One region of the Mesorhizobium sp. P170090 genome, then DNA from elsewhere that is predicted to be linked to it. Evidence: predicted binding sites of a transcription regulator. Region 1 holds the regulator's gene; each other region holds the start of a gene.
What was found. Region 1 encodes LexA, which represses DNA repair genes until DNA is damaged. Its sites were predicted from a motif close to TGTTCNNNNTGTGTTCNG; they were not measured.
Positions count from the first base shown of each region.

Region 2: the regulator LexA is predicted to act here: its motif matches at 1,790-1,807, upstream of AC3EML_RS04445 (YifB family Mg chelatase-like AAA ATPase).
Region 3: the regulator LexA is predicted to act here: its motif matches at 1,968-1,985, upstream of dinB (DNA polymerase IV).

Region 1 covers NZ_JBYNWH010000001.1:4,160,876-4,164,152, reverse strand. Annotated here, with positions in the region: gene kynU (kynureninase) at 1-53, opposite strand, end outside; gene AC3EML_RS20165 (GntR family transcriptional regulator) at 221-985, shown strand; gene lexA (transcriptional repressor LexA) at 1,191-1,973, shown strand; gene AC3EML_RS20155 (ComEC/Rec2 family competence protein) at 1,967-3,277, opposite strand, start outside.
Region 2 covers NZ_JBYNWH010000001.1:888,148-891,424, reverse strand. Annotated here, with positions in the region: gene AC3EML_RS04455 (glycosyltransferase family 2 protein) at 1-402, opposite strand, end outside; gene AC3EML_RS04450 (glycosyltransferase) at 587-1,651, shown strand; gene AC3EML_RS04445 (YifB family Mg chelatase-like AAA ATPase) at 1,902-3,277, shown strand, end outside.
Region 3 covers NZ_JBYNWH010000001.1:3,177,448-3,180,724, forward strand. Annotated here, with positions in the region: gene AC3EML_RS15130 (LysR family transcriptional regulator) at 1-638, shown strand, start outside; gene dinB (DNA polymerase IV) at 665-1,906, opposite strand; gene AC3EML_RS15140 (hypothetical protein) at 2,140-2,376, shown strand; gene AC3EML_RS15145 (heme-copper oxidase family protein) at 2,531-2,938, shown strand; gene AC3EML_RS15150 (hypothetical protein) at 3,205-3,277, shown strand, end outside.

The sequences.
Region 1 (3,277 bases):
GGATCGGCGGCATCCATTGCTTCGATTGTAGCGAGATCGGGTGTCGTGCTCATGATCCGGCGCCCCTCCATGGACAAACGCGCGCGGCGGAGCCTGCCGCCCAAACATGCCGGCGATCTTGAGTGGTCGCCCTTGAACTGTCAAACATTATATATAATTCACCCATTGAAAGGCTTTGATATATAATGATCCGCCGAGCGTTTATGTCTGATGGATCACGATGCTGGATGACGAGCAGACCTCGAAGACGGAAGCGGCCTATCGCCTGCTCAGGCGCGATATTCTTGCGACCCGGCTGGCGCCTGCCGCGCCGTTGAAGCTGAGCACGCTGCGCAACACCTACGGCATCGGCTGGACGCCGTTGCGCGAGGCGCTGTCGCGGCTGGAGGCGGAACGGCTTGTGACCGCCATCAGCAACCGCGGGTTTGCGGTCGCTCCCGTCTCTCGGGCGGAGCTCGAGGATTTGGCGCGTGCGCGGCTGGTGGTCGAACTGCCCCTGCTGGTGGAATCGATCGAGGAGGGCGACCGTGAGTGGGAAGACGCGGTCGTTGCCGCCCACTATCGTCTCTCACGGTGCGGGTCTGTTCTCGACGATCCATCGGATGATGCGGTCGACGCGTGGTACGAAAAACACGATGCCTTCCATGCGGCGCTGCTCAGTGCCGCGACATCCAGCTGGCTGCTGCGCTTCAATGCGACGATTTCCGACCAATTGCATCGCCATCACCGCTTCCTGGGTCTGGCGCCGACGCTGCGCGCCGCCGCCGGCCGCACGGATGGCCACCGGAAGGCCGTGGCGGCCCTGCGCGACGCCGTGGCGATCGAACACCATACCGCCCTGATGGAAGCGGCCCTCGATCGCGACGTCGAACGTGCGAAAACTCTGATGACCGCTCACATCGGCTACACGCTGCAGGTCTATGCCCAGAGTGAACCCGGGGCGGATGCTGCGCAGCCCCGTCCGAAAAGGAAGCGGCGATCGTAGCCGACGACGCAGGGCACTTTGTCTTCGTTTCACCCCGTTGCCGGCGAACGACTACGAGCGCCGCTCGCGGTGCCGAACGTCACGCTGAACAAAACGTCAACACATTCATTAAACTTTAAAAGGTTGCGGAACACAACTGGAACAGATAGTGTTTGTTCTGGGTTTGTTTTTTCTGATTCTGGTTTCAGAACCCCTGGGGGCCGCGATGCTGACGCGCAAACAACATGAGCTTCTGATGTTCATCCATGAACGCCTGAAGGAGAGCGGAATCCCGCCGTCCTTCGATGAGATGAAGGAAGCGCTTGACCTCGCCTCCAAGTCCGGCATCCACCGCCTGATCACGGCGCTTGAGGAGCGCGGTTTCATTCGCCGGCTGCCGAACCGGGCGCGCGCGCTGGAAGTGCTGCGGCTGCCCGACTCGATCGCACCAGGCCTCAATGCGGCGAGGAAGTTTTCGCCGAGCGTCATTCAGGGCAGTCTTGGTCAAACCGGCCAAGGGCAAGGCGGCCAAGGACAAGGCGCGATGGGCCAAGGCGGTATCGGCCGCCAGATCAAGCCGGGCTCGCCGTCGCGTTCGATGTCGGCCGGCAATGACGACGCCGTTTCGGCGGTGTCGATCCCGGTGATGGGACGCATTGCTGCCGGTGTGCCGATCGACGCCATCCAGCATCAGACCCATTCGATCTCGGTGCCGCCCGACATGATCATGGGCGGTGAACACTACGCGCTCGAGGTCAAGGGCGATTCGATGATCGAGGCCGGCATTTTCGATGGCGACACGGTCATCATCCGCAATGCCGACACAGCCAGCCCCGGCGAGATCGTGGTGGCGTTGGTCGACGATGAGGAAGCGACCCTGAAACGCTTCCGCCGCAAGGGCGCCTCGATCGCCCTGGAAGCCGCCAACCCGGCCTACGAGACCCGCATTTTTGGACCGGACAGGGTGAAGGTGCAGGGCAAGCTTGTCGGATTGATCCGGCGCTACTGAGCCGGCTTGGGTTTGTACTTTTCACGCTGGTTGTAAGGCGGCAGGCCGCGCGCTTCGCGGGAGAAGCGGCGTTGCTCGTGCCAGGGGCGATACGGCTTGTCGACGGCGAAGCGGATGGTTGGCGCTGCAGCTGCCGATTGCGGATCGAAGAAGACGGCGGCGCTGCCGTCGCGGGCCAGCTGTTTCTTCGTCACGACCAGCACCAGCGGGTCGCGGCACGGATTGTAGGCGGTGGCGTCATCGATGACGATCAGGCTCGCGAAGGCACAGGCCGGCCGCGCCGTCTTGCGGTCTTTCGCAAGCGCTACAATGGCTCCGGAAGGGTGCCGGGCGATACAGAGATCGCCGGTGCAATAGAAGGGCGAGCCGGGCGGCAGATCGAGCGGATCGAGATCGAACCGCGTATCTGTTGCCTCGAAAATCTCAGGTGGGATAATGGTTTCGGCCCGCAGCGCCCGTTTCCAATTGTCCGTGGTGAATTCGTTGGAGCGTTCGCGGTTGAGGGCGAGTTCGCCGCCACCGATCGGCATGGCCACCAGATGCGCATCCTCGGATATGAGCACGTCTGGCGTAAGCACCTGCGGCACCGTCAACAGGCCGGCCAGCGCGAAAGGCACGGCCGCCAACCTGAGCCAGGTGGTGGCCATGGTGGCGATGACGAGGGCGACCGCCACTAACAGCACCGAGCGGATGGAGATCAGCCCGACGGCGTCGACCGGCGAGCGCTCGGAAATCCAGGCCGATATAGCGATCATCGCCATCAGACCTTTGCCCATCACATAGAGGAACGGCCCGTCGGCGCCGAACGGCATCGCCAGTGCGCTGAGCACGGCAAAGGGCATGACGATCAACGAAACAATCGGCATCACGGCCAGATTGGCGATCAGGCTGAGCGGCGACACACGCTGAAAATGCCAGATGGCGAACAGCAAGGTTGCACTGCCGGCGATGATCGAGGTCATTGCGAGGCCGCCCATGGCCAGCGCGAATTTTCGCGACAGGAAGCCGACGAAGGAGCGCTTTGCCGGCGGCGTTCTCACCTTGTCGGCGCGGTAATCGGCCCAGCCGGCATAGGCGCCGACAAGGGCGGCGGTGGCGGCAAACGACATCTGGAAGCTGGGACCGACCACCTCGTGCGGCGACACCAGGATGACGGCAATGGCGGAGATCGCCAGATTGCGCATGGTGAGTGCGGCGCGATCAAACAGCACGGCGACAAGCATGACCGCCAGCATGATGAAGCTGCGCTCGGCGGCAACCACGACGCCTGAAATAACGAGATAGGCGGCGATCGAGACAAGCGC
Region 2 (3,277 bases), 3.3 Mb from region 1:
CGACATTGCCGCGATACGGGTGTGGCTGAGATGCGCTCTCACATGGCATTCTATGAAGTCAGGATGCCAAGCATCGTCACCGTCAAGAAACGAGATCAGGGGCCCGGCTGTCGCGTCAAGCCCGGTCATCATTGTTGCCAACTGCCCGCCATTTTGCAGTCGGGGCAGAAAGCGGAAACGACTGTCGCCAAGCTGGGACAGACACTCTTCAATCCTTCGGCGGGAACCGTCAGTCGAAAAATCATCGACCACCACGCACTCGAACGCAGTGTACGTCTGCGCCGCTACGGATCGGATCGCAGTGTCGATGAATGCCTCTTGATTGAAACAGCCTACGCAAACGGATACGGTTGGTAGCGCGATGTGAGAACCAGCCCCGCTTGGGACGATGTTTTCTTTCAAGAGGCGCTTCTCCGTACACCAGATTTGATCGCCTGAGATATTCCGTCGATCAACTGGCGATGTTTCTTTGCCAAATTTCTCTCTGTCGAAGCGAGTTTTGCCCCGCACTCAAGATCGCAATTGCCGCATGTTGACCCTACAGCACGGGTATCGCCCTCCTACCAAATTCGAGATTGTCAGAGCCATGCTGCGTCATGGCCACAAGCTCAGAAAAGGGCACCCTTCCGCGAAGTCGCAACCTGCTCTTCAGGCCAGTATGCTGTCGAACGATCCGTTCATATCCTATTCGGGAATGTCCGGTACGCCGCTCGGATTAGCAAGTCATATGCCTTTTCTTCCACGCGGCCACCGCGCCTGGTTTCTCATCTCGCCAACCTGGTCCATCGAAAACAGTGCTAGCGTCAAAACCATCCGGACCTATGCCGTTCTGCATAGACTCAAGAACCCCCGTCACGCGCTAATCTTCCTATCCAACACTCAGGCAGAGGCTGATCTGTTGAACCAGTCCGGCGAGGCCGCCGTCCTGCACAACAAGACGTCAACAACCTCCGAACACATATTCAGGCCTCTCGATGACGTCCCTGTAGAATTTGATGCAATCTACAATGCGCAGCTGGCTCCGTGGAAGCGCCATGACTTGTCGCTTGGCATCCAGCGTTGCGCATTTGTCTTCTATCGAGATTCAAGCGGATCCTCCACGACGGAGTCGGAAAGAGCGCGAATAAATCGGCATAGGGAGCTCGCGCCGCATCACGTCTTTATCAACGAGTTTGACGGCACCGGCAAGCCGGTCCGATTGGCACCGGCTCAGGTGAACACGCATCTAAATCGTGCAGCCGTGGGAATTTGTCTCTCTCACCTGGAAGGACCAATGTTCGCCAGCACGGAATATCTTCTCGCGGGCCTTCCAGTGGTCACGACGCCGAACCATGGCGGCCGAGACCTTTATCTGGATGACGACTATTCGCTCACAGTTCCACCCGATCCTCGATCCATCGCGGAGGCTGTCTTAGCGCTGAAGGAGCGACGAATTCCCCGGGATTACATTCGTTCGCAAACTTTGAAACGAATCGAACGAGACCGCGGGCGGTTCATAGACCTTGTAAACGAGATTTTTCTGGAGAGCGGCTCTTCGCGCCGGATCGCCATGCCTTGGCCTTTCCGATATCCTGTCATGGAGTGGCTTCCACCGCAGGTCGCGATCGATCGATCGCTTTCAGGTTCGGTCGATGCCTTCATCACCGCTTAGAAGCAACACCCTCAGATTGCCGAAGGGCCTAGTCGCCCTTGTTAAACGCGGTCGAGGAGGCGGAGCAGCCGTTCCATTTTGCTTAACCATCTTCCGTTTTTGCAACCGGCACAGCGCGCTGCAACCACCACGAATGCATGTTCCTGTAATGTTCTTGCCTTGGCCTAAAATCTATGGTTGTCTTGTCCTGACGTCGCTCGCGGTCTGAACCACAAGGCCGAGGCGAGCCGGTATCCGGGGGCAGAGCAAGATGGTGGCGCGGGTTCGCACGGTGGCTTTCCAGGGCATCGAGGCCGTGCCGGTCGATGTCCAGGTGATGATCGCGCCGGGCAAGGTCGGCATGCAGATCGTCGGGCTGGCCGACAAGGCGGTGGCCGAAAGCCGCGAGCGCGTGCAGGCGGCACTGCATGCGTCGGGGCTGTCGATGCCGTCGAAGAAGGTGACGGTCAACCTGGCGCCTGCCGATCTTCCCAAGGAAGGCAGCCATTACGATCTGCCGATCGCGCTCGGCCTGATGGCTGCACTCGGCGCCATTCCGGGCGACATGCTGGCCTCCTATGTCGTGCTCGGAGAATTGTCGCTCGACGGCACCATTGCCACGGTCGCCGGTGCGCTGCCGGCGGCGATCGGCGCCAATGCCGAGGGAAAAGGCCTGATCTGCCCGTTCGGCTGCGGGCCGGAAGCGGCCTGGGCGGGCAAGGATTTCGACATATTGGCGCCGCGCAGCCTGATTGCCATCGCCAATCATTTTCGCGGCACGCAGGTGCTGTCGCGGCCCGAGCCCGGCATCCATGTCTCGGCGCGCGACCTGCCCGACCTTTCCGACATCAAGGGCCAGGAAAGCGCCAAGCGGGCGCTGGAAGTGGCGGCGGCCGGCGGCCACAATCTGTTGATGGTCGGGCCTCCCGGCTCGGGAAAATCGATGCTGGCGCAGAGGCTGCCTTCAATTCTGCCACCACTGGCGCCCAAGGAACTTCTTGAAGTCTCGATGATCGCCTCGGTGGCCGGCGAGCTCGGCGAAGGCAAGCTCACCGACCGGCGGCCGTTCCGCGCCCCGCACCATTCGGCTTCGATGGCGGCAATGGTCGGCGGCGGCATCAGGGCGCGGCCGGGCGAAGTATCGCTTGCCCATAACGGCGTCCTGTTCCTCGACGAGTTTCCCGAATTCACGCCGCAGACCTTGGATGCGCTGCGCCAGCCGCTGGAGACCGGCGACTGCATGATCGCGCGCGCCAACCACCGCGTCACCTATCCAGCGCGCATCCAGCTGGTGGCGGCGATGAACCCGTGCCGTTGCGGCATGGCCGGCGAGCCCGGCTATCGCTGCCTGCGCGGCGAGCGCTGCCGCACCGACTACCAGGCGCGCATCTCCGGCCCGCTGCTCGACCGCATCGATCTCAGGATCGAAGTGCCGGCGGTCTCGGCCGCCGACCTGATCCGGCCCGACCGGGCGGAGAAAAGTGCAGCCGTCGCCCAGCGCGTGGCGCGCGCCCGCACCATCCAGCGCGAACGTTTCGAGCGGCTGGGCGTCACCAGCGCCACCACCAACGCCCATTGCTCGCCTTCTGTCATCGAGGACATCGCCGCGCCGGACGCAGCCGGCCTGTCGCTGCTGAAAGACGCCAG
Region 3 (3,277 bases), 980 kb from region 1:
ATGCGGTGTCGTCCGTGCTCCTGCCGCCGCTGCTCGACCAGATCCGCCTTTTGGCCCCCGGCATCGACATCGGCATCCGGCAACTGCTGCCACGCCAAGGTGAACCGTCGCCCACTACTGCCTGGAGCGACTGTGTCGCCGAACTCGAAGCGCGCGCCATGGATGTCGCGGTGATTCCGTTCGACGGCCTGCCGGCACGCTTCACCGTCGACAAGCTCTATGAGGAGGATTTCGTTGTCGCCATGCGCGCCGGCCACCGCTTCGCCGGCGATCCGTGCCTCGACGCCTATTGCAGCGTGCAGCATATGGTCGTCTCGAGCAATGGCGATCCGAACGGGTTTGTCGACAGGGTGCTGGCTGAACGCGGCCTGTCGCGTCGCGTCGCGCTGACTGTCCCCAACTTCATGTTCGGACTGGCCGTGCTTGCGCAGACTGATCTGATATCGGCCTATCCGCGCCGGTTCCTCGCCATGTATGGCGGCCGTTTCGGTGTCGTCGGCGTCGATGCGCCCATCCGGCTCGGCCACTTCAACATCAACAGCATCGTGCCGAAGGTTGCGCTGATGGATGCGGGTCTGGCCTGGTTGGTCGGCCTGCTCAAACAGAGCGGCAATGCAGCGCGGACTGGCCCAGCCTAAACATTGGCCTTGCCGTCGCGCCGCACTCACAGTTCCTTCTCCGCCAGTTCGCGGAAGGCATCGGGAACCGAGCGCCGGGCTTCCAGCGCCACGGCGCCATAGCCGACAGCCTCTCTGCCAAAGCGCTGGCGGATCTTGTCGATGGCGCGGTCGGCGCCAAAGCGCGCCAGGCCTTGCCTGCTGCCGGGCCGCTGCTTTTCATCGGCAAGCCCGAGCGGCAGCTCCAGCTGCAGCTCGGCACTTTCTTCTAGCTGCGACACCGAGATCGCCAGCAGCGAGATGGTCTTCTCCCGAGGGTTGGCGGCCAGCACGCCGCGCACCAGCTCCCCGGCGATTTCGGCCAGCATCGCGGTTGCCGAAATCGGCTGATCGAGCGTCAGCGAGCGTGTGACAGCGTGCAGATCGGCGAAACGCACGCGCACCGTCACCGTGCGCCCGGGCCGTGATTTCGCCCTGAGCCGGCTGGCGACCCGGTCTGCCAGATGCAGCAGGACGGGTCCGAAGATACGCGCCTCGGCCGGCCGTCTGCCAAGCGCCGACTGCGCGCCGGCGGAATGCGACGGCCTGTGGGTTTCGAGCTTTCGCGGGTCGCGGTTCCATGCCAGCGACGCCAGCTTTTCGCCGGCGGCGGGCCCGAGCAACCTTCGCAGCGCCCCGCTATGCGTTTTTGCCAACTGGCCGATGGTCTCGATGCCGATCTCGGCCAGCCGCGCTCTGGTCGCCGGGCCGACGCCCCACATCAGCCCGACCGGCAGATCATGCAGGAAGGCAAGTTCGGTGTCCGGATCGACCACCACCAGCCCGTCGGGCTTGGCCACCTGCGAGGCGATCTTGGCCAGATGCTTGGTGCGCGCCACGCCGATCGAGATCGGCAGGCCGAGCTCTGCCCGGACGCGCCGACGCACCGTGGCGGCGATCTCGGCCGGCGGCCCGAACAGATGCGTGCAGCCGGCGACGTCGGCAAAGGCTTCATCGATGGAAATCCGCTCGACCAGCGGCGTGAAATCGTCGAGCACCTTGATGGCGGCGTCGCCCAGCCGCTGATAGTCGGCGAAATGGCCGCCGACGAAAATCAGTCCGGGGCAAAGCTCGCGCGCACTTCGTCCGGGCATGCCGCCGCGCACGCCGAAAACCCTGGCTTCGTAGGAGGCGGCAAGCACGACGCCGCCGCCGACGGCGATCGGCTTGCCCCTGAGCGCCGGGTCGAGCAACTGCTCGACCGAGGCGTAGAAGGCGTCGAGATCCGCATGCAGGATGGTGGGCTCCATCCCGACCGTTCCCTTTGCGGCGTTGCAGCATTAGCCGCGTCTGTTGTGAGAGGCGTTTTTGCCGAACAAATAGAGAACAAACAGGGCCTATTGTCAAGCGAAGCGGTTGTCGCCGGCCGGCCCGTTCCAGGTCGGGCTGTCGAGTGCTCCGCCTGGGCATCGGACCTGCGGAACATTGTCTCTCGCCTCGGCGTTCATATCCGCGACGGGACGCTGTTTTTGTGGAGGCCGGTATGGGCCAGTTCGAGATGATCGACCTCGTCAGCGTCATTGACGCCTGCACGAGCGATCGCGTTGCCGGGCACTGCGTGTCAATGGCCAGGGCGGTGGAGGAGTTGCGAGTGCTGACCGGTGATTTCGTATCGCCGGACGAGACGGTGGCCAACGCGCTGTCGGCAGTGGCGCTGGGGCGCGGCTGCGCGGTGGTGTTCGACGAGCGAGCGGGCGCCGACATCTTGCTGACGCCGTAGCGCGGCGGCGCCGGGTTGTGGCAGCCAGAAAAGTCGAACAGCGTGCAAAAAGCTGTGCAGGCATGGCCCCATAACCGGGGCGTGGAAAAGTTCTGCGCGTGGGTGTATTCTCCAGGTCGCAAGCGGTCGCAGACCGCATAGGGGGAGAAATGACATGCCGAGGGTTTCAGAACTCTTTTTCAAAACTGCCATCTTGTTCCTGATGTTGGGGATTGCGGCCGGCCTGCAGATGGCGATCTCGGGTGACCACGCCGCTTTTCCGGCGCACGCGCATATCAATCTGCTCGGTTGGGTGACGAGCGCCATCTTCGGCGGCTACTACGCGCTCAATCCGCAAAAGGCGGCGCGTCGCATCGCCATGATCCACTACGGGCTCTACACACTCGGCCTGGTGATCATGCTGCCGGCGCTGTATGTGATGCTGCAGGGAAACCCGGCGCTTGAACCGATCGTCGCCGGCGGCTCGCTCATCGTCGCCGCTGCCGTTCTGGTTTTTGCTTTCGTGGTGTTTTCGCCCGAAACGGCGCGCTCGGTGTCCGGCGTGGTGCCGGCCTCTCGCTGACTGTTCGCGCGCGGCGATCAAAGTCCGACCCGCATTCGCGACCCGCGACACGGGTTGGCCAGGCCGATGGCCGCAGCCGCTGGCTGCGGTGTCTATCGCCGCGTCGGCGCTTAACATACCCGAGTCCCACCACGTATTATTTCGTGACTATTTGGCGCCGGAACCTTCCCAGATATCGCGCGTTGCGGCGACTGTATTCGCGCTGCCTTATATATAGGCAGACTTGAGTACGTCCACAGCATGGGTTGGGGGAGGAGCAGGCCACCATGTCGAAAAGAGAAATCGGAACGTCGGCCTCACTGGGCCGACGCATCGCCGATCTGAAAGCCAGGATGCGAG